4 regions of the Planomonospora alba genome follow, and region 1 is predicted to be linked to each of the others. Evidence: predicted binding sites of a transcription regulator. Region 1 holds the regulator's gene; each other region holds the start of a gene.
The links. Region 1 encodes HrcA, which represses chaperone genes, less so after heat shock. Its sites were predicted from a motif close to TTGGCACTCTCNNNNNGAGAGTGCCAA; they were not measured.
Positions count from the first base shown of each region.

Region 2: the regulator HrcA is predicted to act here: its motif matches at 2,219-2,245, upstream of ABD823_RS32230 (FmdB family zinc ribbon protein).
Region 3: the regulator HrcA is predicted to act here: its motif matches at 4,570-4,596, upstream of groES (co-chaperone GroES).
Region 4: the regulator HrcA is predicted to act here: its motif matches at 4,159-4,185, upstream of groL (chaperonin GroEL).

Region 1 is NZ_BAAAUT010000015.1:121,300-128,740, forward strand. Features, by position in the region: gene ABD823_RS11635 (PhoH family protein) at 1-172, opposite strand, end outside; gene ABD823_RS11640 (histidine triad nucleotide-binding protein) at 301-651, opposite strand; gene ABD823_RS11645 (SigE family RNA polymerase sigma factor) at 953-1,432, shown strand; gene ABD823_RS11650 (hypothetical protein) at 1,429-2,085, shown strand; gene ABD823_RS11655 (16S rRNA (uracil(1498)-N(3))-methyltransferase) at 2,093-2,824, opposite strand; gene dnaJ (molecular chaperone DnaJ) at 2,821-3,957, opposite strand; gene hrcA (heat-inducible transcriptional repressor HrcA) at 3,970-4,983, opposite strand; gene ABD823_RS11670 (hypothetical protein) at 5,177-5,863, shown strand; gene ABD823_RS11675 (DUF3097 domain-containing protein) at 5,946-6,761, shown strand; gene ABD823_RS11680 (DUF4870 domain-containing protein) at 6,789-7,441, shown strand, end outside.
Region 2 is NZ_BAAAUT010000088.1:3,283-10,723, reverse strand. Features, by position in the region: gene ABD823_RS32235 (MFS transporter) at 1-1,845, shown strand, start outside; gene ABD823_RS32230 (FmdB family zinc ribbon protein) at 1,891-2,190, opposite strand; gene ABD823_RS32225 (potassium/proton antiporter) at 2,474-3,973, opposite strand; gene ABD823_RS32220 (5-formyltetrahydrofolate cyclo-ligase) at 4,015-4,602, opposite strand; gene galU (UTP--glucose-1-phosphate uridylyltransferase GalU) at 4,627-5,526, shown strand; gene glp (molybdotransferase-like divisome protein Glp) at 5,556-6,743, shown strand; gene moaC (cyclic pyranopterin monophosphate synthase MoaC) at 6,856-7,350, shown strand; gene ABD823_RS32200 (MogA/MoaB family molybdenum cofactor biosynthesis protein) at 7,399-7,441, shown strand, end outside.
Region 3 is NZ_BAAAUT010000042.1:9,242-16,682, forward strand. Features, by position in the region: gene ABD823_RS23760 (MarR family winged helix-turn-helix transcriptional regulator) at 1-290, shown strand, start outside; gene ABD823_RS23765 (hypothetical protein) at 506-1,960, opposite strand; gene ABD823_RS23770 (class I SAM-dependent methyltransferase) at 2,154-3,320, opposite strand; gene ABD823_RS23775 (Uma2 family endonuclease) at 3,367-4,188, opposite strand; gene groES (co-chaperone GroES) at 4,686-4,997, shown strand; gene groL (chaperonin GroEL) at 5,093-6,715, shown strand; gene ABD823_RS23790 (sigma-70 family RNA polymerase sigma factor) at 7,066-7,441, shown strand, end outside.
Region 4 is NZ_BAAAUT010000056.1:24,962-32,402, reverse strand. Features, by position in the region: gene ABD823_RS27510 (HelD family protein) at 1-1,820, shown strand, start outside; gene ABD823_RS27505 (GNAT family N-acetyltransferase) at 1,854-2,273, shown strand; gene groL (chaperonin GroEL) at 2,423-4,048, opposite strand; gene ABD823_RS27495 (cold-shock protein) at 4,467-4,667, opposite strand; gene ABD823_RS27490 (MoaD/ThiS family protein) at 5,017-5,292, opposite strand; gene thrC (threonine synthase) at 5,316-6,581, opposite strand; SAM riboswitch class I at 6,596-6,736, opposite strand; gene ABD823_RS27480 (RNA polymerase sigma factor) at 6,884-7,441, opposite strand.

The DNA.
Region 1 (7,441 bases):
GGACGTGGATATCGGCGCGGAAGGCGCCTTCGATGACCCGCAGCAGCTCGTCGCTTGAGCCCAGCAGGCTGAGCATCGAATGATCGTCCGGAATCACCACCTTCGCCTGGACCCGGCTCGGGCCCTTGGAACGCGGAGGTGATGTTCTGCTGGAATCGTTTGGCTCGGACATGGGCGGGCCTAGCGGCCTGTTCGCCTCCAGACATCGACGGCGGATGTGCGGCGGCGCCCCGCGGGGCGCTTCCTCACGTCATCGTATCCGCCGACACGGCGATCACGCCTGCCCGTTTCGTCCCGCCCTCACCCGGGCGGCCAGGTCAGGTCGCGTCCGCCCAGCACGTGCCCGTGCACGTGGAAGACGGTCTGGCCCGCGCCCGGGCCGGTGTTGAAGACCAGCCGGTAGCCCGAGTCGGCGACGCCCTCCCGCTCGGCGACCGCGTGCGCGGCCTCGATCACGTCGTCGGCCAGTCCGTGGTCGGCGGCGGCCAGCGCCGCCGCGGTCGGGTAGTGCTCCTTGGGGATCACCAGGACGTGCGTCGGCGCCTGGGGATTTATGTCCCGGAAGGCCAGCGTGCGCTCCGTCTCGTGGACGACCTCCGCCGGGATCCTCCCGGCGACGATCCCGCAGAACAGGCAGTCGGCTTCACTCACCATGGGGGAACCTTATCCCGCGCACGGCCGGGTGATCCGCACGCGCGCCGGGGACGGGCGCGCGATCCCGGTCGGCGGGGAAAGATCCGCCGGAACGGATCGGGTGTGCGAAACTTGCGACGGAAGACATCTGCGAGCCGCCCCCGAGGCCGCCTGGCGAGGACACGACAGGGTCATGCCCCCTAATGAACCACGAGAGCGTAAACCCCCTGGGAAGGCCGAGCGTCCCACTGATGTGACCACCGAGACCCTCGTGGCCGACAGGTCGCTCGGGGCGGTGCCCGCCGGGTGGGATGCCGACATGGCCGTTACCGCGCTCTACAGCGCGCACTACCGGTCTCTTGTGCGTCTCGCGGTGTTGCTCGTCCGCGACATGGCAACCGCGGAGGAGGTCGTGCAGGACGCGTTCGTCGCCATCCACGGCGCCTGGCGCAGACTGCGCGATCCCGACAAGGCACTGGCCTACCTGCGTCAGTCGGTCGTCAACCGATCACGTTCGGTGCTCCGGCACCGGGCGGTCGTCGAGAAGTACGCCCCCAAGGGGCTGCCCGACGCGCCGAGCGCCGAGAACGGCGCGATCGGCGAGCTTGAGCGGTCCGCCGTCATCGAGGCGCTGCGGGGGCTGCCCGCGCGCCAGCGGGAGGCGCTCGTCCTGCGCTACTACGGAGACCTGTCCGAGGCGCAGATCGCCGACGCGATGGGCATCAGCAAAGGCGCGGTCAAGAGCCACACGGCTCGCGGCATGGCCGCCCTACGGAACATTCTGGAGCAACTGTCATGACCGACTCCCCCGACGAGTACGGCGAGCTGCTCCGCCGTGTCCTCAGCGCGGAGGCGGACTCGGTCGTTCCCTCCCCGGACGGACTGGAGGTCATCCGCGCCCGCATCGAGCGGCGCGGGCTCCGGCGGCTGTTCTGGTGGCGTGCCGGAGCCTCCGCCGCCGGAGCCGTGCTCGTCGCGGCCTCCGTCGTCATGTTCGTCCCCGGCCTGCGCGAGCAGGTGGCGCAGATCGCCTCCGCCGGAGACGTCAAGCCCGCCCCGCCCGCCTCCACCGATCTGTCGGGCACCTCCCGGCCGCTGCCGTCGAAGGACGAGCGCATCCCGCCCGCCAACGCCAGGCCCACCACGACGCAGCCGCCCGTCCCCGCGCAGACCAGGCGCACGGTTCCGGACCCGCCCCCGCAGCCGGGCCCGACGCCGACCCCCACGCCGACGCCCACCCCCACCTGCCCGACCGCGGACCCCGGGGCGGCTCCGGCCGAGCCCGAGGAGGCCCGGGAGGAGTGCGCGGCGACCGGGACGCCGGCCCCGACGCCGTCGGAGCCCGCCGTCCCCTCGGAGAGCCCCTGCTCCGGCGACGACTGCCGGCAGGTGGAGAACCCGCAGCCTCCGCTGCCGTCGGAGGAGGTCACCCCGACCCCCCTCGGCCGCTAGGCCGGGGTCACCAGCGGCCGGTGCGCGACTGGAGCACCGCCGCGGCGGCGACCCCGGCCGTCGAGGTCCGCAGGACCGTCGGCCCGAGCAGCGCGGGCACGGCTCCGGCCGCCCGGAAGGCGTCGATCTCCTCGTCGGCGATCCCGCCCTCGGGCCCGACGACCACGACGATGTCGCCCTCCCCGGGCAGGGGCAGCGCCGAGAGCGGCGAGGCGGCCTCCTCGTGCAGCACGATCCCCAGCGCCGCGGCCGACAGCAGGGCGGCGACCTCGGCGCCCGTCGCGAGGGGGGCCACCTCGGGCAGGCGGAACCGGCGCGCCTGCTTGCCGGCCTCCCGCGCGGTCGAGCGCCAGCGCGCCAGGGCCTTGGCCTCCCTGTCGCCCTTCCAGCGGGTGACGCACCGGAGCGCGGCCCAGGGCACGATGACGTCGACCCCGGCCTCCGTCATCATCTCCACGGCCAGCTCGCCCCGCTCGCCCTTGGGCAGCCCCTGCACCACGACCAGGCGCGGCCGGGGGGCGGGCACCTCGTGGCGGTCCAGCACCCGCACGCGGAGGGAGTCCTTGCCCGCGGCCAGGACGACGCACTCGGCCACGGTGCCCGCCCCGTCGGTCAGGTCGAGCCGCTCCCCCTCGCGCAACCGCCGCACGGCCGCCGCGTGGCGCCCCTCGGGGCCGGCGAGCGTGAACTCCCCCTCCGCCAGGTCGGCCGGGTCCGCCAGGAAGACGGGGGCCGTCATCGGCCGTTGAACGCGTCCCTCAGGCGCGAGAAGAAGCCCTGCTGGCCGGGGGCGAACTTGCCGGGCGGCCGCTCCTCGCCGCGGAGCCTGGCCAGCTCCCGCAGGAGCTCCTCCTGGGCCGGGTCGAGGCGGGAGGGCGTCTCCACGTTGACGTGGATGAGCAGGTCGCCGCGGCCGGTCTCGTTGAGGCGCTGCACGCCGCGGCCGTACAGGGCGATGGTCTGCCCGGACTGGGTGCCCGGCCGGACGTCGATCTCCTCGGTGCCGTCGAGCGTCTCCACGGCCAGGACCGTGCCGAGCGCGGCGGCCGTCATCGGGATCTGCACGGTGCAGTGCAGGTCGTCGCCGCGCCGCTCGAAGATCTCGTGGGGGCGCTCGACGATCTCCAGGAACAGGTCGCCGGGCGGGCCGCCGCCGGGGCCGATCTCGCCCTCGCCGGCGAGCTGGATGTGGGTGCCGTCCTCCACGCCCGCCGGGATGCGGACCTTGATGGTGCGCCGGGTGCGCACGCGGCCGTCGCCGGAGCACTCCTGGCAGGGGTGGCGGATGATCGAGCCGAACCCGCCGCACTGGGGGCAGGGCCGGGAGGTCATGACCTGGCCGAGGAAGGAGCGGGTGACCTGGGAGACCTCGCCGCGGCCGCGGCACATGTCGCAGGTGTCGGGGTGGGTGCCGGCCGCCGCCCCGGAGCCGGAGCAGACCTCGCAGAGCACGGCGGTGTCGACGACCAGTTCGCGGGTGGTGCCGAAGGCCGACTCGCGCAGGTCGAGCTCGACCCGGATCGTGGCGTTGCGGCCCCGGCGTGCCCGGGAGCGGGGGCCCCGCCCGCCTCCGGCGGCCGTGCCGAAGAAGGCGTCCATGATGTCGCTGAACGGGAAGCCCGCGCCGAAGCCGCCGGCACCCGCGCCGCCCCCGCCGAAGGGGTCGCCGCCCAGGTCGTACATCTGGCGCTTGTTGGGATCGGACAGGACCTCGTAGGCCTGCGTGATCTCCTTGAAGCGCTCCTGGGTAGCGGGATCGGGGTTCACGTCGGGGTGCAGCTCACGCGCCAGCCTGCGGTAGGCCTTCTTGATCTCCTCCGCACTGGCGTCGCGGCGCACCCCGAGGGTGCCGTAGTAGTCAGTCTTAGCCACTTAGTCGACCTCTTAGGATGCAGCCAGGATCTGGCTGACGTAGCGTGCCACCGCGCGCACGGCGCCCATCGTGACCGGGTAGTCCATTCGTGTCGGCCCCAGCACACCGAGCCGGGCCAGTTGGTTGCCTCCGGAACCGTACCCGGCGGCGACGATCGACGTCCCCTGGAGTCCGGTGTAGGGGTTCTCCGAGCCGATCCGCACGGTCAGCGTGGACGGATCGGAGGTCTCGCCGAGCAGGCGCATGAGCACCACCTGCTCCTCCAGCGCCTCCAGCACGTCGCGGAGGCCGACGGTGAAGTCGGCTCCGGCCAGGTTGGCGGCCCCCGCGAAGACGATCTTCTCCTCCTGGCGCTCCACGAGGGACTCCAGGAGCACCGACAGGACCGTGGCGGCCAGCGGCCGGTCCTCCGGCGGCAGCCGGTCGGGCAGGTCGGCGACCTTGTCCGGGACGCTGGTGAGGCCGCAGCCGTCCAGGCAGGCGTTGAGCATGGCGCGCAGGTGGGCCACGCGGGCCTCGTCCACCACGTCGGGCAGCTCGACCACGCGCTGCTCGACCCGGCCGGTGTTGGTGATGAGAACGAACATCAGGCGGCGCTCGCTCAGCGGGACGAGCTCGACGTGCCGGACGGTGGAGCGGGTCAGCGAGGGGTACTGCACGACGGCGACCTGGCGGGTGAGCTGCGCCAGCAGCCGCACCGTCCGCGTCACGACGTCGTCGATGTCGACCGCGCCCGCCAGGAAGGTCTCGATCGCCCTGCGCTCGGCCGCGGAGAGCGGCTTGACCTGGGAGAGCCGGTCGACGAAGAGCCGGTAGCCCTTGTCGGTGGGCACCCGGCCGGCGCTGGTGTGGGGCTGGGCGATGTAGCCCTGCTCCTCCAGCACCGCCATGTCGTTGCGGATGGTCGCCGGTGAGACGCCCAGGTTGTGCCGCTCGGCGAGAGCCTTGGAACCCACCGGCTCATTGGTGGACACGTAGTCCTCGACGATGGCGCGAAGCACCGCGAGCTTGCGGTCGTCGACCACCGCGCTCACCTCCTTGCCTGCACCGTGCACGCCCGAACGGAGAACACCGGGACTGGCACTCTGTGTTCCCGAGTGCCAACAAGTGTACGGCCGCCGCCCGCGGGGTGCGAGAACACGGTCCGGAACCGGGGAGCGCCCGGTCGTCAAGTCAACTGCTATTGGGATACAAGCGGCAAGCTTCACACTCTCCTGCATGTCACACGATTTCGGCACCCCTGCCGGAGGCGGCCACGGCGCCCCCGGTCACGCCCCCTCCCCGCACGCCCCCGCGCAGCCGTACGGCGGCCACGGCTACGCCCCGCCCGGCTACGGCGCCCCGGCGGGCCCGCCCCCGAAGGTGAAGCCGGGCATCGGCTGGATCGTCGGCGCCTGGCTGCTGGCGTTCGTCTCCATCGGCATCGGCGTCCTCGTCGCCGGCGGGGCCATCTTCGGCGGCGTCACCGACGCCGCGCCCACCTCCTCGTTCGGCTCCGGCGAGTTCGTGAAGGTCGCGCTGGACAAGGACGGCAAGCACGCCGTCTACGTCAACGCCGAGCAGGGCACCCGGTTCGAGTGCGGCTTCCAGCAGGGCACCCCGGAGGGCACCCTGACGGCGCCGGTCGGGCGGACGACCGTCACCGACGGCGACACCGTCTGGGAGCAGGCGTTCCTGCTCGAGGTCGACCAGACGGGCGAGTACACGGTCGGCTGCGCCGTGCAGGGCGAGGGCCAGGCCCGCTTCGGCGTGGGCAAGGAACTGGCGGCCGGCTCGATCGTGGGCGGTGTCGCGGCGTTCTTCCTGATCCCGGCCTTCGGCTTCCTGCTGGCGATCATCGTGACCGTCGTCGTGCTGGTGAAGCGGAGCCGCGCCCGCAGGCGCATCGCCGCCGGCGCGTGGTGAGCGGCCGCGCTCCCCTGACGGACGATCGCCGCCTTTGCTACCGTCCCTGAGGTCCTTAAGGCCGAGGGCGCGGGAGGCGGCGGTGTACGAGCGTGACGTGCTGGCGGGCGACTGGCGGCGGCCCGGCAGGGGGACGATCCCGGAGGTCCCCGCCGAGCCCGGCCTGGTCGTGGAGGACGCCGACGGCCGCTTCTGCGGCGCCGTGGTCGCCTGCGACAAGGAGGCGGTCACCCTGGAGGACCGGTTCGGGCGGCGGCGGGTGTTCCCGCTGGAGCCCGCCGCGTTCCTGCTGGAGGGCAGGGTCGTGACACTGGTGCGGCCCGCCGCCGCGCCGCGAGGGCCACGGCGCAGCGCCTCCGGCTCCATCGCGGTGGAGGGGCTGCGCGCCCGCGTCGCCCGGGAGAGCCGGATCTACGTCGAGGGCGTGCACGACGCCGCGCTCGTGGAGAAGGTCTGGGGGCACGACCTGCGCATCGAGGGCGTGGTCGTGGAGTACCTGGAGGGTGTCGACGACCTGCCCGCGATCGTGGCGGAGTTCGCGCCGGGCCCCGGACGCCGCCTGGGCGTGCTCGTCGACCATCTGGTGGAGGGCTCGAAGGAGAGCCGGATCGCCGCGCGGATCTCCTCCCCGCACGTGCTGGTCGTCGGCCATCCCTTCGTCGACGTCTGGCAGGCGGTCAAGCCGTCGGTGCTCGGCATCCCCGCCTGGCCGTCCGTGCCGCGGGGCGTGCCGTGGAAGGAGGGGGTCGTCGCCGCGCTGGGCTGGGACCTCGCGCCGGGCGACGCCTGGCGCCGGATCCTCGCAGCGGTCACGACATATGCTGACCTGGAGCCGGAACTGCTCGGCCGGGTCGAAGAACTGATCGACTTCGTGACGGCCGCCGAGGAGACCGGCTGATCACTTCACGACCCGTCAGGAGGGTCCATGAGCGAGAACCCCGGCGAGCCCCGCCACCGCACCGGCGACGACGGCCGGACACCGCCCGGCCGGGGACACGGTGAGGGACACGGCGAGGGACACGGCGAGGGGTACGGCCACGGGTACGCCGAGGGGTACGGCCGGCCCGCCTGGGACCGTCCTCCGCCCGCCACCCCGCCGTACGGGGGCCAGGGACACCCCGGCTCCCACCCGCCGCCGCCCGGCGCGTACGGCGCGCCGGGCGGGCCCTACGACCCCTACGGCACGCCCTCCGGCTCCTACGACCCCTACGGCGCGTACGGACAGTACGGCTCCCACGGGCAGTACGGCAGCGCGTACGGACAGTACGGCCCGTACGGGCAGTACGGTCCCCGGGGCCCGCGCCCCGGCAGCGACGACACCACCCTGGCCATGCTCTCCCACCTGCTGGGCCTGCTCACCGGGTTCCTCGGCCCCCTGGTGATGTACCTGGTCAAGAAGGACGAGTCCCCCTATGTGCGCGACCAGGCGGGCGAGGCGCTGAACTTCCAGCTCACCCTGATGATCGCCTACATCGTCGCGTGGGTGCTGGCGTTCGCGTTCATCGGCTTCCTGCTGCTGCCGGTGATCTGGATCGGCTCGGTCGTCCTCATGGTCCTCGCCGCCGTCGCGGCCAACCG
Region 2 (7,441 bases), on a different contig from region 1:
TCCTGGGTGGTGACCGCCTACATGCTCGCCTCGACGGTCTCCACCCCCCTGTGGGGCAAGCTCGGCGACCAGTACGGCCGCAAGTGGCTCTTCCAGGCCTCACTGGTCGTCTTCCTGATCGGTTCGGCGCTGTGCGGCCTGGCGGCGGACATGGGGCAGCTGATCGCCTTCCGCGCGATCCAGGGGCTCGGCGGCGGCGGGCTCATCGTGCTCTCCCAGGCGATCGTCGCGGACGTGGTGCCGCCCCGGGAACGGGGGCGCTACCAGGGCCTGTTCGGCGCGGTGTTCGCCGTCTCCAGCGTCGCGGGGCCGCTGCTCGGCGGCCTGTTCGTGGACCACCTGTCCTGGCACTGGGCCTTCTACGTCAACCTGCCGATCGGCGTCCTCGCGCTGGCGGTGATCGCCTGGGCGCTGCCGGCCGCCGGCCGCCCGGGCAGGCACGCCGTCGACTACGCCGGCATCGCCTTCCTCGGCGGCGCGACCGCCTGCCTGGTGCTGCTGACCACCTGGGGCGGGAACACCTACCCGTGGGGCGATCCGGTCATCATCGGGCTGGGCGTCGCCGCGGTGGCGCTGGCGCTGCTGTGGTGGCTGGCCGAGCGCCGGGCCGCGGAGCCGGTGCTGCCGCTGCACCTGTTCCGGCTCCGGGTCTTCAACGTGGCGTCGCTGATCGGCTTCATCGTGGGTGTGGCCATGTTCGGCGCCCTCACCTACCTGCCGCTGTTCCTCCAGGTCGTGCGGGGCGTCTCCCCCACGATGTCCGGCCTGTACCTGCTGCCGATGATGGGCGGGGTGCTCGTCACCTCGATCGTCAGCGGGCAGGTCATCACGAGCACCGGCCGGTACAAGGCCCTCCCGATCGCGGGCACCGCGCTCGCGGCGCTCGGCCTCTACCTGCTCTCGCGCATCCACGCCGGCATCGGCATGGTGGAGCTGGGCGTCTACCTGGCCGTCCTGGGCGTGGGGCTCGGCCTCGTCATGCAGGTTCTGGTGATCGCGGTGCAGAACGCCGTGGACTTCCGCGACCTGGGGACGGCCACCTCGGGCGCCACGTTCTTCCGCGCGATCGGCGGCTCCTTCGGTGTCGCGCTCGCCGGATCGATCTTCACCTCGCGGCTCTCCGACGACCTGGCCGGACTCGCCCGGACGGTACGGCTCCCGCCGGGTGTCGGCGAGGCGGCCCAGCACGACCCGACGGTCATCAGGCGGCTCCCGCCGGAGGCGGCGGCGGGGTTCCTGGAGGCGTACTCCGACGCGATCGCCCGGGTCTTCCTGTTCGGGGCGCCGGTGGCGCTGGTCGCCTTCGCGGCGGCCTGGTTCCTGCCGGAGCTGCCGCTGCGGCAGACCGTACGGGCGACGGATCCGGGGGAGAACTACGGCGCCGTGCCCACCGAGCGGTCGTCGCTCGACGAGGTGGAGAGAGGGCTGTGGCGGCTGACGGACGCGGCCATGCGCCGGGACTACTACCGCAGGCTCGGTGACCTGGCGGGTCTGCACGACCTGCCGGACGGCTCGGTCTGGCTGATCGCCCGTCTGGGCACGCACGGTCCCCAGACGGGCGCAGACCTGGCCGAGAGGGCGGGCGTGAGCATCGACAGGGGGCGACCGTACGTCGCCCACCTGGTGGAGCGCGGGCTGGTCAACCGGGCCGAGGACGGGCTCAGCCTGGAGTTGACCCCGGAGGGAGAGCGGGTGGCCGACCGGCTGGTCGCGCAGGCCCGCGAGGGCCTCGCCCGGGTGGTCCAGGACTGGTGTCCGGAGGAGCATCCCGGGCTGCGCGAGCTGCTGGACCGGCTGCCGGGGGAGATGCTCGGCGCGATGGCCGACCGTCCCTATCCCCACTGAGTCCCCGCGGACGGGCCCGTCGCGGGCCCGCCGGTGCGCCGTCCGTCAGGAGGCCGCGGCCGCGGGGGCGGGGGACGCTGCGGCGGTGGAGCCCGAGGAGTCCTTCGACGCCGAGGACTCCTTCGAGCCGGAGCCCGACGAGGTCGAGCTCACCGTGCTGGAGTTGGACGACCGGCTGTCGGTCCGGTAGAAGCCGGACCCCTTGAAGACGATGCCGACCGCAGAGAACACCTTGCGCAGCTCACCCTGGCAGCTCGGGCAGACGGTGAGCGCGTCGTCCGTGAACTTCTGGACGATCTCGAACTGGTTGTCACAGGCGGTGCAGGCGTACTGGTAGGTGGGCACGCTCTCCTCCTCATTCGGTCCGCGCCGATTGGCACTCGACTGGCGCGACTGCTAATGGTACGGCGTCGACAAGCATAAACGCGAGCGAGAGTGGTCACATTCCGGTGGGCGCCTGTTACCGCAGGCCCGCAACCGCACCGCAACCTGCGGTCTTCGGCGGGCTCTCCGCGGGCTCTCGGCGGACCTCCGGGATCCGCCGGCGCGTCTCCAGCACGTCCGCGGCGGGTCTGCGGCGGATCTCCTGCGCGTCCCCGGCGGGCGGGCGGCACCGGCCGACCGCCGGTCAGGTGCCCCGCTCGCCGAACCAGCCGGCGAGCTTGCCGCGGCGGCTGACCGCGCGGAACCGCTGTTCGACGGTCTCCCGGCAGGCGGCGGTGGCGACCACGAGGAGCTGGTCGTCGGTCCTGATGCGGGTGGATCCCGACGGCACGAACGACCTGCCCTCCCGGACGATGAGCGTGACCTGGGCGTCGGAGGGGAGCCGCAGCTCGAAGATCTCCACACCGTGCAGCTTGGACGTCGGCGGCACCCGGATCTGCAGCAGGTCGGCGTTGAGCTCCTCCAGCGGCGCCGACTCCACCGCCAGGTCGCGCGCCTCCTCCGGGGCCGTGACCCCGAGCCTCTTCGCCACCCAGGGCAGCGTGGGCCCCTGGAGCAGGGTGTAGACGACGACGATGACGAAGACCTCGTTGAACACCAGCTTGGCGGCGCCCTCGTCGATGGACGTGGCGGCCCAGGGGATGGTGGCGAGCACGATCGGCACCGCGCCCCGGAGCCCGGCCCAGGACAGGAACGCCTGCTCCCGCCAGTCCAGCCGGTCGACCCCGGTGAGCCGGAGCAGCAGAGCGGAGGCCATGATGGACAGCGGCCGGGCGACCGCGACCAGGATCAGGCCCGCGACCAGCCCGGGGACGATCGCCTCCGGCATCTCCGACGGGCTGGCCAGCAGGCCGAGCATGACGAACAGGCCGATCTGGGCCAGCCAGGCGATGCCCTCGGCGAAGCCGCGGCTGGCGGTCCGGTGCGGCATCCGGGAGTTGCCCATGAACAGCGCCGCCAGATAGACCGCGAGGAAACCGCTGCCGTGCAGGTGGGCGGCTCCGGAGTAGGCGACGAAGGCCAGGGCGAGCACCGCGATCGGATACAGGCCCGCGGCGGGCAGCGCGACCCGGCGCAGCGCGTACACGCCGACCGGGCCGACGGCGAGGCCGACGGCCGCGCCCACCACGAGCTCGAAGACGACCTCCAGCAGGGCGGTCCCGAGATGGGGCGAGGCGCTGGTGCTCAGCAGCACCACCGCGATGACGACGGGGGCGTCGTTGAACCCGGACTCGGCCTCGAGGATGCCCGACAGGCGCGGCGGCAGGGGCAGCCGGCGCAGCACGGAGAAGACCGCCGCGGCGTCGGTCGAGGCGAGGACCGCGCCGAGCAGGAGGGCGGTCCGCCAGTCCATGCCGAGCAGGAAGTGCACCGGCGCCGCGACGGCGGCGATGCTCACCGCGACGCCCACGGTGGCCAGCACCACCGCGGTGGGGATGGAGCCCTTGATGTGGCTCCACGTGGTGGTCAGACCGCCCTCGGCGAGGATGACGGCCAGCGCGATCAGGCCCATCTGCTGGGCGAGCGGGGCGTTCTCGAACTCCAGGCCGAACCCCGCCTCGCCGAGGACCAGGCCGAACGCGAGGAAGAGGAGGAGGCTGGGCAGCCCGCTGCCGTGGGCGATGCGCACCGCGACGATGCAGGCGATGACGATCCCCGAGCCGAGAAGCAGCCAGACGTCCATGTCCCTCTGGCCCCTCCTCTCACTGTGGGGACCATTCTGTCCTATTCGGCGGGCCGATCCGCCCGGAGACGGACGATCCCGCCGGGCAGGGCGGCGTAGCGGACCGGGCGGTCGTGGGGCTCCGCGGGGACGCCGTCGACCAGCTCGCCCTCGTGCAGCAGCGCCACCGTCGGCACGTTCGGCCCGACCCGCGCCAGGGCCCGGTCGTAGGATCCGCCGCCCTGGCCGAGCCGTACGCCGGTGGAGCGGTCGACCGCGAGGGCGGGCACGATCACGAGGGCGGCGGTCCTGATCGCGTCGGCGCCGCGCCGTACGTCGGTCGGCTCCATGGTCCCGAAACGGCCGGGGACCAGGCTGTCGGGCCCGTCGTACACCGCCCAGTCGAGGTCGAGGTCCTCGCGGAGCACGGGGAGCATCACGGTCGCGCCGTGCTTCCAGAGCGCGAAGACCAGCCCGTGGGTCGCCGGTTCGGCCCCGATCGACCAGTAGCAGGCGACCAGCCCGGCCATCTGCACCCACGGCTGGTCCAGCAGGGTCTCCCGGATGCGGACGGCGGACGCATGACGCTCCTCTTCCGGGATAGAGGCACGCCGCTGCCGGATCAACGACCGCAGCTTCAGCTTGTCCACAGGTCCCTCCACTAAGGTTTCGGTATGGCCGACTTCGATCCCGTGACGAAAGCCGTCGTCCCAGCGGCGGGTCTGGGCACCCGCTTCCTGCCGGCGACCAAGGCGACTCCCAAGGAGATGCTGCCGATCGTCGACAAACCCGCGATCCAGTATGTCGTCGAGGAGGCCGTCTCCGCCGGGCTGCTCGACGTGCTCATGGTGACCGGTAAGAACAAGCGCTCGATCGAGGACCACTTCGACCGGGCGATCGAGCTCGAGGAGGTCCTCGAGGCCAAGGGCGACGACGAGCGGCTCTCCCAGGTCCGCGAGCCCGCCGACCTGGCGACCCTCCACTACGTACGGCAGGGCGAGCCGCGCGGCCTCGGCCACGCCGTGCTCTGCGCCAAGCAGCACGTGGGCGACAGCCCGTTCGCCTGCCTGCTCGGCGACGACCTGATCGATCCCCGCGACGAGCTGCTCAAGCGCATGATCGACGTCCGCAACACCTACGGCGGCAGCGTCATCGCGCTGATGGAGGTCCCCGAGGACCACGTCTCCCTGTACGGCTGCGCGGCCATCGAGCCCACCGCCGAGGACGACGTGGTCCGGGTGACCGACCTGGTGGAGAAGCCCCCGGTGGAGGAGGCGCCCTCCAACTGGGCGATCATCGGTCGCTACGTGATCGACCCCGCCGTCTTCGAGGTCCTGGAGAACACCCCGCCGGGCCGGGGCGGCGAGATCCAGCTGACCGACGCCCTGCGCACCCTGGCCGGCCGCGGCACCGAGGACGGGGGGCCGGTCCACGGCGTGCTGTTCCGCGGCCGCCGCTACGACACCGGCAACAAGCTCGACTACCTGCGCACCGTCGTGCAGTTCGCCGCGGACCGGGACGACCTGGCGGAGGAGTTCCTGCCCTGGCTGAAGGAGTTCCTGGCGTCGCGATGAGCCTTCCCACGAGCCCGCAGGCGGCTCCGATGCGATCGGTCGACGAGCACCTCGCTGACATCCTGGGCACCGTCCGGGCGCTGGCCCCGCTGGAGCTGGAGCTGGAGCGGACGCTGGGCACCACCCTGGCCGAGGAGGTGACCTCCCCCGTCCCGCTGCCGCCGTTCGACAACTCGGCGATGGACGGCTACGCCGTACGGGCGGCGGAGGTCGAGACGGCGCCGGTGACGCTCCCGGTGGTCGACGACGTCGCCGCGGGCGACGGCAGGCTCCACGCCCTCGGCCCCGGCATGGCCATGCGGATCATGACCGGTGCGCCGCTGCCCGCCGGCGCCGACGCGGTGGTGCCGGTCGAGTGGACCGACGGCGGCACCGCCCGGGTCGCGATCGGGCGTCCCGTCCCGAAGGGGAACGCCGTCCGGCTGGCCGGCGAGGACGTGCGCGCCGGCGACGTGGTGCTGCCCGCCGGGGCCCCGATCGGCCCCGCGCAGCTCGGCATCCTCGCGGGGGTGGGCCGCCGCCGCGTGCTGGTACGGCCCCGCCCCCGCGTGGTGGTGATCTCCACCGGCGCCGAGCTGGCCGAGCCGGGCACCCCGCTGGCGCCCGGCCAGATCTGGGAGTCCAACAGCTACACCCTGATCGCCGCGGTACGGCAGGCCGGCGGGGAGGGCTACCGCGCCGGGATCGTCGGAGACGACGCCGCGGGCTTCATGGAGCAGCTCGACGCCCAGCTGGTCAGGGCCGACGTGGTGATCACCAGCGGCGGGGTGTCCATGGGCGCCTACGAGCCCGTCAAGGAGGCCCTCGCCCCGCTGGGCACGGTCCGCTTCGAGAAGGTCGCCATGCAGCCCGGCATGCCGCAGGGCTTCGGTGTGGTCGGCGAGGACCAGGTGCCGATCTTCGCCCTGCCCGGCAACCCGGTCTCCTCCTTCGTGTCGTTCATGCTGTTCGTCCGCCCGGCCCTGCGGAAGATGCAGGGCCTTCCCGCCGGGCCCGCCCCGACCGTCACGGCCGTGACCACGGCGCCGCTGCGCTCGCCCGCGGGCAAGCGGTCCTACCTGCGGGGCACGCTCACCGGGCAGGGCGGCGTGACCCCGGTGCGGCGGCAGGGCTCCCACCAGCTCGCCGCCCTGGCCGAGGCCAACGCCCTGATCGTGGTCCCCGAGGACGTCACGGAGCTGCCCGAGGGCGCGACCGTGGAGGTCATCCCGCTGTGAGCGCGGGGAACGCTGTGAGCACCGCGAGTGCCGGGAACGCTGGGAGCGCCGCGAGCGGCGCGGGCCGATTCCCGGCGCGCGGCGCGCGCCTGGCAGGAGACGAGAGGATCGGATGAGCGGCTTCTCCCACATCGACGAGACCGGCGCGGCGCGCATGGTGGACGTCTCGGCCAAGGACGTCTCGGCGCGCGCGGCCGTCGCCACCGGAAAGGTGCTGCTCTCCGCCGAGGCCGTGGCCCTGCTGCGCTCGGGCGACATCCCCAAGGGGGACGCGCTCGGCACCGCGAGGATCGCGGGCATCATGGGCGCCAAGCGCACCCCCGACCTGATCCCGCTCTGCCACCCGATCGCGCTGCACGGCGTGAAGGTCGAGCTGACCGTGGCCGACGACGGCGTGGAGATCTCCGCCAGGGTGAAGACCGCCGACCGGACCGGCGTCGAGATGGAGGCGCTGACCGCGGTCGCGGTCGCCGCGCTCGCGTTGATCGACATGGTGAAGGCGGTGGATCCGGCGGCCGTCATCACGGACGTCCGGGTCGAGGAGAAGACGGGCGGCAAGACCGGCGTCTGGACGCGACCCCAGGGGTCCGCTCCCGAGGCCGGCTGAGCACGTGGCCACGGGACAGGATGACACGGGGCAGGAGAGGGGCGGCGCATGCGGGCTCTGGTGATCACGGCGTCCAACCGGGCGGCCGCCG
Region 3 (7,441 bases), on a different contig from region 1:
TCCTGGGCATCGACGTGTCCACGATGACCAAGATGCTGCAGCGCCTGGAGCGGAGCGGGTTCGTCAGCCGGAGCCCGTCCCCCGTCAACCGGCGGATCAGCATCGTGAGCACGACGCCGGCGGGCGACGCCCTCCGGCCGGCGCTGGACCGGGTCGGGACGGAGCTGCACGCCCGGATGACCCGGGGGTTGACCCCCGAGCAGGTGGGGACGCTGGTCGGCCTGCTCGGCGCGGTGCGGGGCAACCTCTGCCGTGAGGCGGGCGCCGGCGACGACTCCTGCGGCGTCTAGCGGGGAGCCCGCCGAGGGGTCTCCCGCCGAGGGGTCTCCCGCCGGGGAGCCCGCGGAGGGCCTGCTGCCGAGGAGTCCGGAGGGGTCTCCTGCGGAGGGCCTGCTGCCGGGTGCGGCGCACGGCAGGACCCCGGTCTCGGATGAGGGCCGGGGTCCGGGAGCGGCGGGGCCGGCGGACCCGCGGGGCCGTCCCCGCGGGCACCGCCCGGCGCTCGTCAGTCCTTCGCGCGCGTGGGGCGCAGCAGCGCCTCGGCGAGGGCGAGCATGGTCTCCTCCAGTGCGCCGAGCCTGCGGGTGAGGTCGCTGCGGACGGGGTCCACGACCTCGCCGAGCGCCTCGGCGAGCTGCTCGCGGTCCGGCTGGGCGCGGAGCATGTCGGCCAGCGGCGCGAGGGCGGCCTCGGCCCGGGCGAGACGCTCGTCCAGGGTGTCGAAGCGCCTGCCCTGGTCGTCGCTCTGGCCCGCGATGAGCTCGCCGACGCGCTGGTGCACCTCGCCGAGGTTGAGGGCGGCGGGGAGCTGGCCGACGCGCCGGTTGACGGCCTCGACGTGGTCGTCCACGGCGTCGAGCCGCTCGCTGGCCTTCTCCGCCCGGCTGTCCAGCGAGCACAGCCGGGCGTCGATGACGTCGATCCGGGTCGTGACGCGGCCCTCGATGTCGTCGAGGCGCTCGTCCAGGCCGTCGAACCGGCCGTCCTGCCGGGTGGCGACGTCGCCGATGCGGGTGTTCAGCCCGCCGATGCGCGCCTCCACGCCGCCCAGGCGGGTCTCGACGCCGCTCATCCGGCTGTCGATGTCGGCCAGGCAGCCGTCGGCGGTCTCGATGCGCCCGTCCACCGCGGCCAGATGGGTGTTGACGCCGGTCAGATGGGTGTCCACCCGGTCGAGACGGCTCTCGATGCCGTCCACGCGGTCGTCCATCCGGACCACCGCCTGGTCGATCTTCTCGTTCACCTGCCCGACGGCGCCGATCAGCAGGTCGGCCGCGGTGTCCACCGCCTCCCGCACGCCCGCGGGCAGCTCCTGCAGACCGCTCTCCAGGCGCTCGGCGCGCTGGGAGAGCTCGGCCACGGCCTTGTCCAGACGGGTGAAGCGGCCGGCCGCGGCCTCCATGCCCTCCTGGAAGCGCTCCAGGCAGCGGGCGAACTCGTCCATCCGCTGGCCGACGCCCCGGGTGCCGTCCAGGAGCGACTGGAGGCGGGTGAGCGCCTCGTCCATGTTCTCGCCGACGGTACCGAGGTCGGCCCAGAGGCTCGGCAGCTCCCCGACGGGGGTGACCCGCTCCCCGACGGTGTCGACGCGCCGGCCCAGCGAGTCGACGCTCTGACCGACCGAGCCGATGTGCTCGCCGACGGCGTCGACGTGCTCGCGCACGGCCTCGACGTGCTGGGCGAGGCCCTCGGCCCAGGCCGGGGCCCGCACGGCGAGGTCGTCCAGCCTGCCGTGGACGGACTCCAGCGTGCCGTTCAGCCCGCCGAGCTCGCGCTCCCTGACCTCCCGGAGCAGCCACTCCATCCCTTCGAGCCGCTGGCGGATCTCGTCCAGCACGGCCCCCTGGGTGCGCTGCTCGTAGACGTGGTCCTGCGCGGCGCGGGCGAGGAGCTCCCGCATCCGGTCCGAGATGGCGGTCTGGCCGCCGGGCTGCAGCAGGGTCTGATTGGAGTGGTCCACCGAAAAGCTCCTTCACTCGCCGACGGTCCGCCGCGCGGTGGGATTGGTCCGGTATTGCTGATGAACGCGGTTGAACCGCAGACGGGAACGACTCCCGGGCGGTAACCATAGCGGCCGGGGCAACGCCCTCAGAATACGGATTTGAAAAGATCGCGATTGGCGACGGATTTCCAGAATCGGCGGTTAGGACAGATCAGCACGGGTCGCAAACGAGGGCAAACGGTCTGTCGATGACCCGCGTGAGAATAACCGTTGTGGATTTCTTTCCTGAAAGCCGGAGGTCTTTCCTGAGCCGTTCGACGTCGACCGCGGAGCCGCGCTTCTTGATCGTCACGTTCCCCGCGCCGCGCTCGCGGAGCGCCGCCCGCAGCCGCTTGAGCGAGAACGGCAGCACCTCGTGGACCTCGTAGCAGGCCGCCCAGGGGGTCCGCGCGGGGGAGTCGGAGGTGATGTAGGCGATGTGCGGGTCGATCAGGCGCCCGCCGACCAGCGCGGCGACCTCGGCGACCAGGTGGGCGCGGATCGCCGCGCCGTCCGGCTCGTGGACGTAGCGGCCGACGGGACCCGCCTCGGCCGGGCCGAGACCGGGGTCGGGCGTCAGCGTCAGGCCCGACGGGAGCATCGTGGCCCGCCGCTCCGGCCCGCCGGCCAACGCGCCCGCCCAGATCACCGCCTCCTTGACGTCCCCCCGGTGGGAGACCCACTCGGCCTCGGCCCCGGCCGGGATGAACTCGTACGGGATGCCGGGCGCGACCTTCAGGCAGGCGGCCCCGGCCCGGTCCACCATGTCCAGCACCTCGGGCCAGGCGGGGGAGTAGGCCAGCGGGTCGAAGGTCCGGCCGCGCGCCGTACGGCGGGCCGGGTCGGCGAACAGCACGTCGAAGGCGGCGGGGTCCACGGTGTCGGCGCCCGCGGCGCGGACCGAGACGCGCTCGCCGAAGCCGAGCGCCTCGGCGTTGGCCCGGGCGACGGCGGCGGTGAGCGGGTCGGCGTCCACCGCCTCCACCGTGCAGCCCGCCCGGGCCAGGGCGAGCAGGTCCCCGCCGATGCCGCAGCAGACGTCGGCGACGCGGGAGCCCGCGGGGATGCGGCGGGCGCGGTGGTCGGCGACCTCGCGGCGGGTGGCCTGCTCCAGTCCGTCCGGGGTGAAGTACATCAGGTCGGCGTCGGCGCCGAACTTCTCCCGCGCGCGCCGCCGGAGCCCGGCCTGGGTGAGCGCCGCGGAGGTGAGGCCGGCGTCGTAGGTCTTCCTGAGCCGGGTCACGGCCGCCACGGGGTCGTCGGCGGTCAGCTCGGCCGCGGCGGCGAGGGCCTCCTGGCCGCGCGGCGTCAGCAGCTCCCGGAATGCGTCGAGGTCCACGCCGCCCGACGCTACCGCCTGGCGCCGGACCGGACGGACCCGCCGGTCACCGTGCGGCGCCGCCCCGGCCCAGCAGGTCGTTCAGATCGATCTCGGCGTGGAACGGCGCATCGACGGAGATCCGCCCGTGGTGGATGCCGGTGGGAGCGTACAACCGGGTGGCGGGGTCGGGTTCGTACACGTACACGACGGGCTCGTCCCCCTCCGCCTCGATACGCCAGAAGTGGATGAGCCCTGCTGACGCGTAGCGCTCGGGCTCGACCTTGCGGTCGCGGAACCCCGACTCGGGTGAAACCACCTCCACCACCGGGTGGACCTCGGCGGGGGCACAGGAGGTCCGACTGTTGTCGTCCGCGACGTCGGCGTCGATGACCAGGACGTCCGGGCGGGGCCGCTGGAACCTGCCGATCCTGACGTCCATCTGGCTGACGGCGGCCAGACGCTCGGGGGCCTGGTCGTCGAGGAGGTCCGTGAGCCCGCGGATCGGCCGTTCGCGGAGAGGCGTCCGGGGGGACAGGAAGCTGAGGGCTCCGCCGGGGAGTCCGACGCGTTCGAAGAAGTCCGGCTCGCCGTTCGGACCGCCCTGGGGGAGCAGGCCGAGGTCGTCGGCCGTCCACCCGCCGGGCGGGGGTAGGGCCAGCCGGCGAGCGGGTCGCGGCGGTTCTCCGCGGCGGTCTCCCCGCCCGTCCCCGCGGCGCGGCCGGAGCGGGGTGCCTCGCGCCGGTGCGGGCGGGCGGTTTTCCCGGGTCGTTTCCCGGTCCGCTCCGAAGTATTGTGCGGCCGCCTCGGCGTCCTTTTGCCGGGAACGGGGAAAAGGAATGCCCGGTGATGGGCCGCGGCCGCCCTCCCCGGCACCTCGGGGGTGAATTCACGGGTGAACCGCGGCCCGGTGTTCGCGAATGCTTTATCCGCGGAAGCCGTCCGCTCGGCCGTACCGTGAACGGACGCCGGCGGGCCGGGGCGGGTGCGGAGGAGGGGTGCCGGGCCGGGACGGCGATGAGGCGGGGGCGGGTGCGGAGGGAGGGCCCGGGCCGGGACGGCGGGGGCCGGTGACGGCGGGGGCGGGTCGGTAACGGGCCGGCGTGGGCCGGCGGCGGAGTGGCGGGCCTCTCCCGGACGCCGGGCGGGAGGCGGGGCCGGCGGGATCCGGCGGGGTCCGTCGCCGCACGTCGGGCGGGGGCGAGTTCGCTCCGGGCGCAGAAAGGCGCTTCGTGTTGACTGTCAAGCCCTCCTTGCATACTGTTCCGTATTGGCACTCTCCCGGTGAGAGTGCCAACACACGCGACGAGGTCAGGTCTGGCACCCGCGACGGCAGACCGCTGGTCGCCTCTTCTAGATCATTCAAATCAGAAGGGGAGGTCCGACGTGACGACCGCCACCAAGGTTCCCGTTAAGCCGCTCGGCGACCGCATCGTGGTCCAGCCGCTCGAGGCGGAGCAGACCACCGCTTCCGGTCTGGTCATCCCTGACACCGCCAAGGAGAAGCCCCAGGAGGGCCGAGTCCTCGCGGTCGGCCCCGGCAACTGGGACGACGAGGGCAGCAAGCGCATCCCGCTCGACGTCAACGAGGGCGACATCGTCCTCTACAGCAAGTACGGCGGCACCGAGGTGAAGTACGGCGGCGAGGAGTACCTCGTGCTCTCCGCCCGTGACGTGCTCGCGATCATCGAGAAGTAGTCAACGCTTCACCGACGATGTGACGTATCGAGCCCCGGGCCGCGCTCAGCGCCCGGGGCTCTGATGCGCCGACGTGCTTTTCAGAGAGGACTGTCATGCCCAAGATCCTGTCCTTCGAGGAGGACGCGCGCCGCGCTCTCGAGCGTGGGGTGAACGCCCTCGCGGACGCCGTCAAGGTGACCCTCGGCCCGCGGGGCCGCAACGTCGTCATCGACAAGAAGTTCGGCGCGCCGACCATCACCAACGACGGTGTCACCATCGCGCGTGAGATCGAGCTGGAGGGCGCCTACGAGAACCTCGGCGCCCAGCTGGCCAAGGAAGTCGCCACCAAGACCAACGACATCGCCGGTGACGGCACGACCACCGCGACCGTCCTCGCCCAGGCGATGGTCCGCGAGGGTCTGCGCAACGTCGCCGCCGGCGCCCAGCCGCTCGCGCTCAAGCGCGGCATCGACCAGGCCGCCAAGGCGGTCAGCGACAAGCTGCTGGAGTCCGCCCGCCCGGTCGCGGACAAGAAGGAGATCGCGCACGTCGCGACGATCTCCGCGCAGGACGCCAGGATCGGCGACCTGATCGCCGAGGCGTTCGACAAGGTGGGCAAGGACGGTGTCATCACCGTCGAGGAGTCCAACTCCATGGGCATGGAGCTGGAGTTCACCGAGGGTCTCCAGTTCGACAAGGGCTACCTGTCGCCCTACATGGTGACCGACCAGGAGCGGATGGAGGCGGTCCTGGAGGACCCCTACATCCTGATCCACCAGGCCAAGGTCTCCTCCGTGGCGGACTTCCTGCCGCTGCTGGAGAAGGTCGCCCAGACCAAGAAGCCGCTGCTGGTCATCGCCGAGGACGTCGAGGGCGAGGCCCTCGCGGTCCTGGTCACGAACAAGATCCGCGGCACCTTCACCTCCGTCGCCGTCAAGGCGCCGGGCTTCGGCGACCGCCGCAAGGCGATGCTGCAGGACATGGCCATCCTGACCGGCGGCCAGGTCGTCAGCGAGGAGGTCGGCCTCAAGCTGGAGCACGTCGGCCTCGAGGTGCTCGGCACGGCCCGCCGCGTCGTGATCACCAAGGACACCACCACCATCGTGGACGGCGCCGGCGACGCGCAGGCGATCGCGGACCGCGTCAAGGAGATCAAGCTCGCCATCGAGCAGTCCGACTCCGACTGGGACCGCGAGAAGCTCCAGGAGCGCCTGGCCAAGCTCTCCGGCGGCGTGTGCGTGCTGCGGGTCGGCGCGGCCACCGAGGTGGAGCTCAAGGAGAAGAAGCACCGCCTCGAGGACGCGATCTCCGCGACCCGCGCCGCGATCGAGGAGGGCATCGTCTCCGGCGGCGGCTCCGCGCTCGTGCACGTCTCCAAGGCCCTGGACGACCTGAGCCTCACCGGTGACGAGGCGACCGGTGTCGCCGTGGTCCGCAAGGCGCTCGTCGAGCCGGCCCGCTGGATCGCCGAGAACGCCGGCCTGGAGGGCTACGTCGTGACCTCCAAGGTCACCGACCTGCCCGTCGGCCACGGCCTCAACGCCGCCACCGGCGAGTACGGCGACCTGATCGCCCAGGGTGTCATCGACCCGGTCAAGGTCACCCGCTCGGCCGTGCAGAACGCCGCCTCCATCGCCGGCATGCTGCTGACGACCGAGGCCCTCGTGGTGGACAAGCCCGAGGAGGAGGCCCCGGCCACCGGTGGTCACGGCCACGGCCACGGCCACGGTCACTGATCCCCGTCCGGATCTCCGGTACGGCCCGCACCCCGCCGGGGTGCGGGCCGTACGCGTTTCGCAGGAATGTGAAAGAGATCGCAAAGCACCTCGGTCGGTACGGGCCACCATCGATGGTGATTTATCACGAATAGAAGAACGCATTCCGCAATTGCGCGAAATATCTGACGGCCCGGGAAATCCCAGTGTCATCGTCCGATTACACTCCGCCGATCTCGCCTCAATGTGACCAATCCGTAGCCGTTTGCCATGACGACAGGTCGGATCAGTGCGGGCATCATGCCTACGTGACCGAGGGATGCGTCGCCGACGCCAAAAGTGGGGTAAGGCTTGCGACGAGATCTGACGGGATCGTCCACAAGGACGATCTCAAGGATCTGACAAGCCTCGCCGTTCAGGGGGATCGCAGCGCGATCGAATCCTTGCTCGCGCAGTTGCGCCCGATGGTGGTGCGCTATTGCCGCGCCCGCCTCGGGCGGTTTTCCGGCCAATATCACATTGCGGACGACGTGGCGCAGGAAGTGTGCATCGCGGTTCTGGCCGCCCTGCCCCGCTACCGGGACATGGGGCGCCCGTTCGCGTCGTTCGTCTTCGGCATCGCCTCCCACAAGGTGGCCGACGCGCTGCGCAGCTCCGTGCGCTCCGCCGTGCCCACCCAGGACCTGCCGGACGGGCCGGACGAGGGGCCGGGCCCGGAGGAGACCGTGGTGCGCTACGTCGAGGCCG
Region 4 (7,441 bases), on a different contig from region 1:
GCCGCCTCGACCGGACCGCCGGCGACGACCTGCCCGGCACCATCTACGTCGGCCGCCGGCACGTCCACGACGAACGCAGCCGCCCTCTGGTCGTCGACTGGCGCGCCCCGGTCTCCCGGGCGTTCTACCAGGCCAGCCCGGCCGACCCGATGGGCGTCGGGCTCCGCCGCCGGTTCGGCTACCACGGCGGCGACCTGACCGCCTTCGAGGACGAGCACCTCGGCCGCGGGGAGGCGCTCCGGCAGTCGAAGATCCTCACCGAGGAGATCGAACGCCCCCGCTCGGGCCCGATGCGCGACATCGTCGCGACCATCCAACCGGACCAGGACGAGATCGTCCGGGAGGACCTGGCCAGGACGGTATGCGTCCAGGGCGCCCCCGGCACCGGCAAGACCGCCGTCGGCCTGCACAGGGCCGCCTACCTCCTCTTCACCCACCGGGAGAAGCTCGCCCGCTCCGGCGTGATGATCGTCGGCCCCAACCGGGCGTTCCTGTCCTACATCTCCTCGGTGCTCCCCGCCCTGGGCGAGGTCAAGGTCGACCAGACCACGGTCGCCGGGATCCTCGGCGACCACGCCGCCGCCGAGGACCCCGCGGTCGCCGCGATCAAGGGTGACGCGCGGATGGTGCCGGTGCTGCGGCGGGCGCTGTGGGCGCACGTCGTCAAGCCCGCCGAGGGCCTGCTGTTCACCAAGGGCGCCAACCGCTACCGGGTGGCCGACCACGAGGTCCGCGAGATCGTCGCCTCCCTGCGCGGCACCACCCGCTACAACCCCGGCCGCGCGGCCCTCGCCCAGCGCCTGGCCCACCAGGTGCTCGTCCGGATGGAGCAGCGCGGCGAGTCCCCCGACGACCGGGTGCAGGACGCGGTCGCCCGCTCCAGGCCGGTCAAGCAGCTCGTGGAGCAGGTCTGGCCCAAGCTCACCCCCCAGCAGGTCCTGCACCGGCTGCTGAGCGACCCCGCGTTCCTGGCCGCCGCAGCGAAGGACGACCTGTCCGCGCAGGAGCAGGCCGCGCTGCTGTGGGCCAAGCCGCCCAAGTCGTTCCGCTCGGCGAAGTGGTCGGCGGCCGACGGCGCGCTGCTGGACGAGCTCGGCGACATGATGGAGCGCACGCCGTCCCTCGGCCACCTGGTCGTGGACGAGGCCCAGGACCTGTCGGCGATGCAGCTGCGCGCCCTCGGCCGGCGCTGCCGCAACGGGTCGGCCACCGTCCTGGGGGACCTCGCCCAGGGCACCACGCCCTGGGCGGCGCGCTCCTGGAGCGAGGTCCTCGAGCACCTCGGCTTCCCCGAGGGCGGCTCCGCCGGGGACGGCGGCAGCGGGGGCACGGTCACCGAGCTCACCCTGGGCTTCCGCGTGCCGCGCGAGGTCCTCGACTACGCCGCCCGCCTGCTGCCCTCCGTCGCCCCCGGCCTGGCCGTACCCCGCTCCCTGCGCCCCGGCGCGGGCTCGTTGACCGTACGGCACGCGCCGGACCTGGCCGCGTCCCTGGCCGAGGCGGCCGGGCAGGCGCTGCGGCGCGAGGGCTCGATCGGCGTCATCGTCCCCGACGCCCGCGTCTCCGCCGTCTCCGAGGCGCTGGCGGACCTCGACCACCGCGTGCTGGCCCCGGACTCCGTCGAGGAGCACCGCCTCCTGGTCGTCCCGGCCACCCTGGCCAAGGGTCTGGAGTACGACCACGTCATCGTGGTGGAGCCGGCCGACATCGTGGAGGCCGAGCCGCGGGGCCTGGCCCGCCTGTACGTGGTGCTGACCCGTGCGGTCACCTCCCTGACCGTGCTGCACTCCAGGGATCTTCCGGCCGAGCTGACCGGCTGATCCGGTTCCGAGGCGGCTGGTAGCGTGCCGCGCATGGAAGTGATCATCCGGCACGGGCGGATCGAGGACGTCGAGGCGCTGCTGGCCTTCTGGCTGACGGCCGCCGAGGGGACGGACCGGCACGACGATCCGGCCAAGGTGGCCGCGCTCATCGAGCGCGACCCCGAGGCGGTCCTCGTCGCCGAGGTCGACGGGGAGATGGCCGGCACGCTGATCGCGGGCTGGGACGGCTGGCGGGCGCACCTGTACCGGCTGGCCGTGGACCCCGCCCGGCGGCGCCGGGGCATCGGGAGCGCGCTGATCCGGGCGGCCGAGGAGCGCTTCGCGGCGTTCGGCGCGTTCCGCGCCGACGCCATGGTGCTGCACGGCAACGAGCTCGCCCACCGCGCCTGGGGCGCGGCGGGTTACGCCCCCCAGCCGCAGTGGGCCCGCTGGGTCAAGCCGCTGACCTGACGGGCCGCGGGAACGCGGATCACCGCCGCCTTCCCGCCGGAGGGGCCGGGGCCTCCGGCCGTCCGGGAGGGGCCGCGAGGAGCACCGGGGCGGAAAAGAAAGGGCCGGTCCCCGAGGGGACCGGCCTCTTCTGTCACGCGGGAGAGGGACTAGAAGTCCATGTCGCCGCCGCCACCGGGCATGGCGGGGGCCTTCTCCTTCTCGGGCTTCTCGGCGATGACGGCCTCGGTGGTGAGGAACAGCGCCGCGATGGACGCCGCGTTCTGCAGAGCGGAACGGGTCACCTTGGCCGGGTCGATGATGCCCGACTCGAACATGTTGACGTAGTCGCCGGTGGCGGCGTTCAGGCCCTCACCCGGGGTGAGGTTGCGCACCTTCTCCACCACGACGCCGCCCTCGAGGCCGGCGTTGACGGCGATCTGCTTGAGCGGCTCCTCCAGAGCCTTGCGGACGATCGCGGCACCGGTGGCCTCGTCGCCGTTGAGCTCCAGCTTGTCGAAGGCCTTGGCGCCAGCCTGCAGCAGCGCGACACCACCGCCGGGGACGATGCCCTCCTCGACCGCGGCCTTGGCGTTGCGGACGGCGTCCTCGATGCGGTGCTTGCGCTCCTTGAGCTCGACCTCGGTGGCGGCACCGGCCTTGATGACGGCCACGCCGCCGGCCAGCTTGGCCAGACGCTCCTGGAGCTTCTCGCGGTCGTAGTCGGAGTCGGTGTTCTCGATCTCGGTGCGGATCTGGTTGACCCGGCCCGCGATCTGCTCGGCGTCACCGGCGCCGTCGACGATGGTGGTCTCGTCCTTGGTGACGATGACCTGGCGGGCGCGGCCGAGCTGGTCGAGGGTGGTGCTCTCCAGCTTCAGGCCGAGGTCCTCGCTGATGACCTGGGCGCCGGTGAGGATGGCGATGTCGGTCAGCATGGCCTTGCGGCGGTCGCCGAAGCCCGGGGCCTTGACCGCGACCGAGCGGAACAGGCCGCGGATCTTGTTGACGACCAGGGTGGCCAGGGCCTCGCCCTCGACGTCCTCGGCGATGATCAGCAGCGGCTTGCCGGCCTGCACGACCTTGTCGAGAACCGGGAGCAGGTCCTTGTTGGCGGAGACCTTGGAGTTGACGACGAGGACGTACGGGTCCTCGAGAACCGCCTCCATGCGCTCCGGGTCGGTCACGAAGTAGGGCGAGATGTAGCCCTTGTCGAAGCGCATGCCCTCGGTGAGCTCCAGCTCCAGGCCGAAGGTGTTGCTCTCCTCGACGGTGATGACGCCTTCCTTGCCGACCTTGTCCATCGCCTCGGCGATCATCTCGCCGATCTGGGCGTCGCCGGCGGAGATGGAGGCCGTGGAGGCGATCTGCGCCTTCGTCTCCACGTCCTTGGCCAGCTTGGCCAGCTCCTCCGAGACGCGCTCGACGGCGGCCTCGATGCCCTTCTTCAGGGCCATCGGGTTGGCGCCGGCGGCGACGTTGCGCAGGCCCTCGCGGACCAGCGCCTGGGCGAGGACGGTGGCGGTGGTGGTGCCGTCACCCGCGACGTCGTCGGTCTTCTTGGCGACCTCCTTGACCAGCTCGGCGCCGATCTTCTCCCACGGGTCCTCGAGCTCGATCTCCTTGGCGATGGAGACACCGTCGTTGGTGATCGTGGGGGCGCCCCACTTCTTCTCCAGCACGACGTTGCGGCCCTTGGGGCCGAGGGTCACCTTCACGGCGTCGGCGAGCTGGTTCATACCGCGCTCGAGACCGCGCCGGGCGTCCTCGTCAAACGCGATCATCTTGGCTGCCATACGGCTAGACCTCCCAAACACAGGGTGGCGTGCACCGGATCGAGCCGACGCCCGCGACGGCATGTGGGTCCGCGGCTCCGTTCGGCGGACCCCATCGCCTCGATCCAGGGTTGGCACTCTCGCACAGAGAGTGCCAACGAACTGTTTAGCACTCTACCCTGCCGAGTGCAAGCCGCGGCGCGCTGAGCTGGGCTTCGCTCACAGCAAAGAGGTCAAACCGTACGATCCCCAAACTTCGCGGACGTATCCCCCAGAGTGGATGCGAGCCTCCCGGGGAGGCCGCGATCCCGGACACGCGAAAGCCCGGCCCCCCGGGTGAACCGGGCGACCGGGCCGACGCGCGGGAGGGTCCACACGGACTGCGGTGCCGCCGGACCCTCCGGTCATCTCCTCCGGCCGATCCGCCGGACGTCCGGGCTCAGACGGTCCTGACGGACTCCGCCTGCGGCCCCTTCTGCCCCTGGGTGATCTCGAACTCGACCCGCTGGCCCTGCTCGAGCGCCCGGTAGCCGTCCATCAGGATCGCGGAGTAATGGACGAACACATCCTTACCACCGTCTACCGCGATGAAGCCGTAGCCCTTGTCCGCGTTGAACCACTTGACGGTGCCCTGCGCCACTTCCGTCTCCTCTTACCGACCTTGAAGACCACGCCCATTCCACTCGCGAGGTCTTCGATCTCCGCGGCGAAGGACATCGCCCCATCGATCGTTCTCGACCATACCTGTGGGACACCGTAGGGCAACAGAGTCAATCCACTAATCATCCGTTTACCCGTGACTTTGGCACGAGAACAAGCTTTTGCTCGCACTGCAATTTAGTTCAACATTGCATTATTTCCTGATGTCACACATATGAACCCCCGCCACAAAACACGACACCCGCACGCGGCCGGAGCCGGTGCGGGTGTCGTGGCGGGCCCCGCGGGCGCCCGGAGGGGCACCCGCGGGGATCGGATCAGGCGGGCGGTCAGCCGCCGGCGACCGCCGGGATGATGGAGACCTGGACGCCGGACGGAGTGGCGGTGTCGAGGTTGTCCGCGAAACGGACGTCCTCTTCACCCACATAAACGTTGACAAAACGCCGGATCTTGCCCGTTTCGTCGAGGATCCGGGCACCGATGCCGGGGTAGTCCGCGTCGAGCTTCTCCAGGACCTCCCGGAGGGTCGCCCCTTCTCCGCTCACCTCGGCGGCACCATTGGTGTATGTCCGGAGAATCGTCGGAATTCGCACAGAAACGCTCATAATCCAGTACCTTTCGCGAGTTCTCAGGCGAGCGCGGCGCGGAATGCGTCGAGGGACGGCCGGATGACCGCGGTGGGCCGCGCCCGGTCCGCCACCGCGTCGAGGGTCTTCAGCCCCTCGCCGGTGTTCAGCACGACCGTCTCGCCGTCCGGGTCGAGCCGGCCCTCGGCGACCAGCTTGCGCAGCACGCCGACGGTGACGCCGCCCGCCGTCTCGGCGAAGACGCCCTCGGTCCGGGCCAGCAGCCGGATCGCGTCGACGATCTCGGCGTCCGTGACGTCCTCGACCGCGCCGCCGGTGCGCCGGGCGATGTCCAGCACGTACGGCCCGTCGGCCGGGTTGCCGATCGCCAGCGACTTGGCGATCGTGTCCGGCTTGACCGGGCGGATCACGTCGTGGCCCGCCTTGTAGGCGGCGGAGACCGGGGAGCAGCCCTCGGCCTGAGCCGCGAAGATCTTGTACGGCTTCTCCTCGACGAGCCCGAGGGCGATCAGTTCCCGGAAACCCTTGTCGATCTTCGTGAGCTGGGAGCCGGAGGCCACCGGCACGACGATCTGGTCGGGGAGCCGCCAGCCGAGCTGCTCGGCGATCTCGTAGGCGAGCGTCTTGGAGCCCTCGGCGTAGTAGGGGCGGAGGTTGACGTTGACGAAGCCCCACCGGTCGCCCAGCTCGTCGCCGATGAGCTCGGAGCAGAAGCGGTTCACGTCGTCGTAGGTGCCCTCGATGCCGACCAGGCGCCCGCCGTAGACCGAGGCCATGACGATCTTGGCCTCCTCCAGGTCGGCGGGGATGAAGACGCAGGCGTCCAGGCCGGCCCGGGCCGCGGCGGCGGTGACCGCGCCGGCGAGGTTGCCGGTGGAGGAGCAGGACAGGGTGTGGAAGCCGAAGTTGCGGGCCGCCTCGACCGCGATGGCCACCACCCGGTCCTTGAAGGAGTGCGTGGGGTTGCCGGAGTCGTCCTTCACGTGGAGGGCGCGGACGCCCAGTTCGCGGGCGAGGTTGTCGGCCTTGACCAGCTTGGTCCAGCCGGGCGCCATGTTGCGCTTGGCGGTGACGTCCGCCGGGACCGGCAGGAGCGAGCGGTAGCGCCAGATGTTGGCCGGTCCGGCGGCGATCTGCTCGCGGGTCACCCGGGGGAACTCGTAGGCGATCTCGAGAGGACCGAAACACTCGGCACAGGCGAAGCTGGGGCCGAGGTCGTAGCGGGCACCGCACTCGCGACAGGACAGGGCCACGGCGGGGCCGAAGTCGAGCGACGTGGTGGTGGTTTCAGCGGTTGCAAACGCCATGAAGCGAGGCCTTTCCCTCATCTTCGTCTGCGACCACCTTGATCGCAGACCGGAATTGGCACCTGTCCCGGCCGACCTCGTCAGATCACGAGTCTTGAACCGGGAGGGTTGCCGGGGCTTCGCAGGGCCGGTCCCTCCACCCCTCTGGATGAGCACGTATTCAGTTGTCGGACCTGCTGAGCAGGTTGAAAGCACTCTACCCCGGCGGCTCACCGCCCTGACCACCCGTCTCATTTCCCGAGACGGATCGTGTTAGCCGGTGGACGCCCTCCGCAGGGAGCACCCGCCCCCGGAGCACGGGGTCAGGAGCCGTAGGCCTCGCCCAGCGCGCCCTGGACGTACTTGCGCGCCTGGTGGATGCGGGACTTGGCGGTGCCGAGCGGGATGCCGAGCTGCTCGGCCACCTCGTTGTAGTCGAGCTGGCAGATGTCGCGCAGCACCAGCGCCTGGGCCAGCTCCGGCTTGGATGCCTCCAGCGCCTCCATCGCGTCGAGCAGGTCCAGCCGGGAGCCCGCGATCACGCTCACCCGGGCGACGTCCGGCTTCTGCAGCGGCAGCTCGTCGGAGCTCTGCTCGGCCGCGCGCCGCTTCAGCGAGCGGTAGGTGGTCCGCGCGCAGTTGGCCGTCACGATGTGCAGCCACGTGCTGAAGCGGGCCCGGCCCTCGAAGCGGCCGATGTTGCGGGCCACCGCCAGCAGCGTGTCCTGGCACGCCTCCTCGGCGTCCTGCCGGTAGGGCAGGATCCGGCCGCAGTGCCGCAGCACGTCGGGCTCGATCCGCCGCAGCAGCTCACCCAGCGCGCGGTGGTCCCCCCGGGCGGCCGCCCGGGCCAGCTCCTCGGTCGTCTCGTCCAGCGCCAT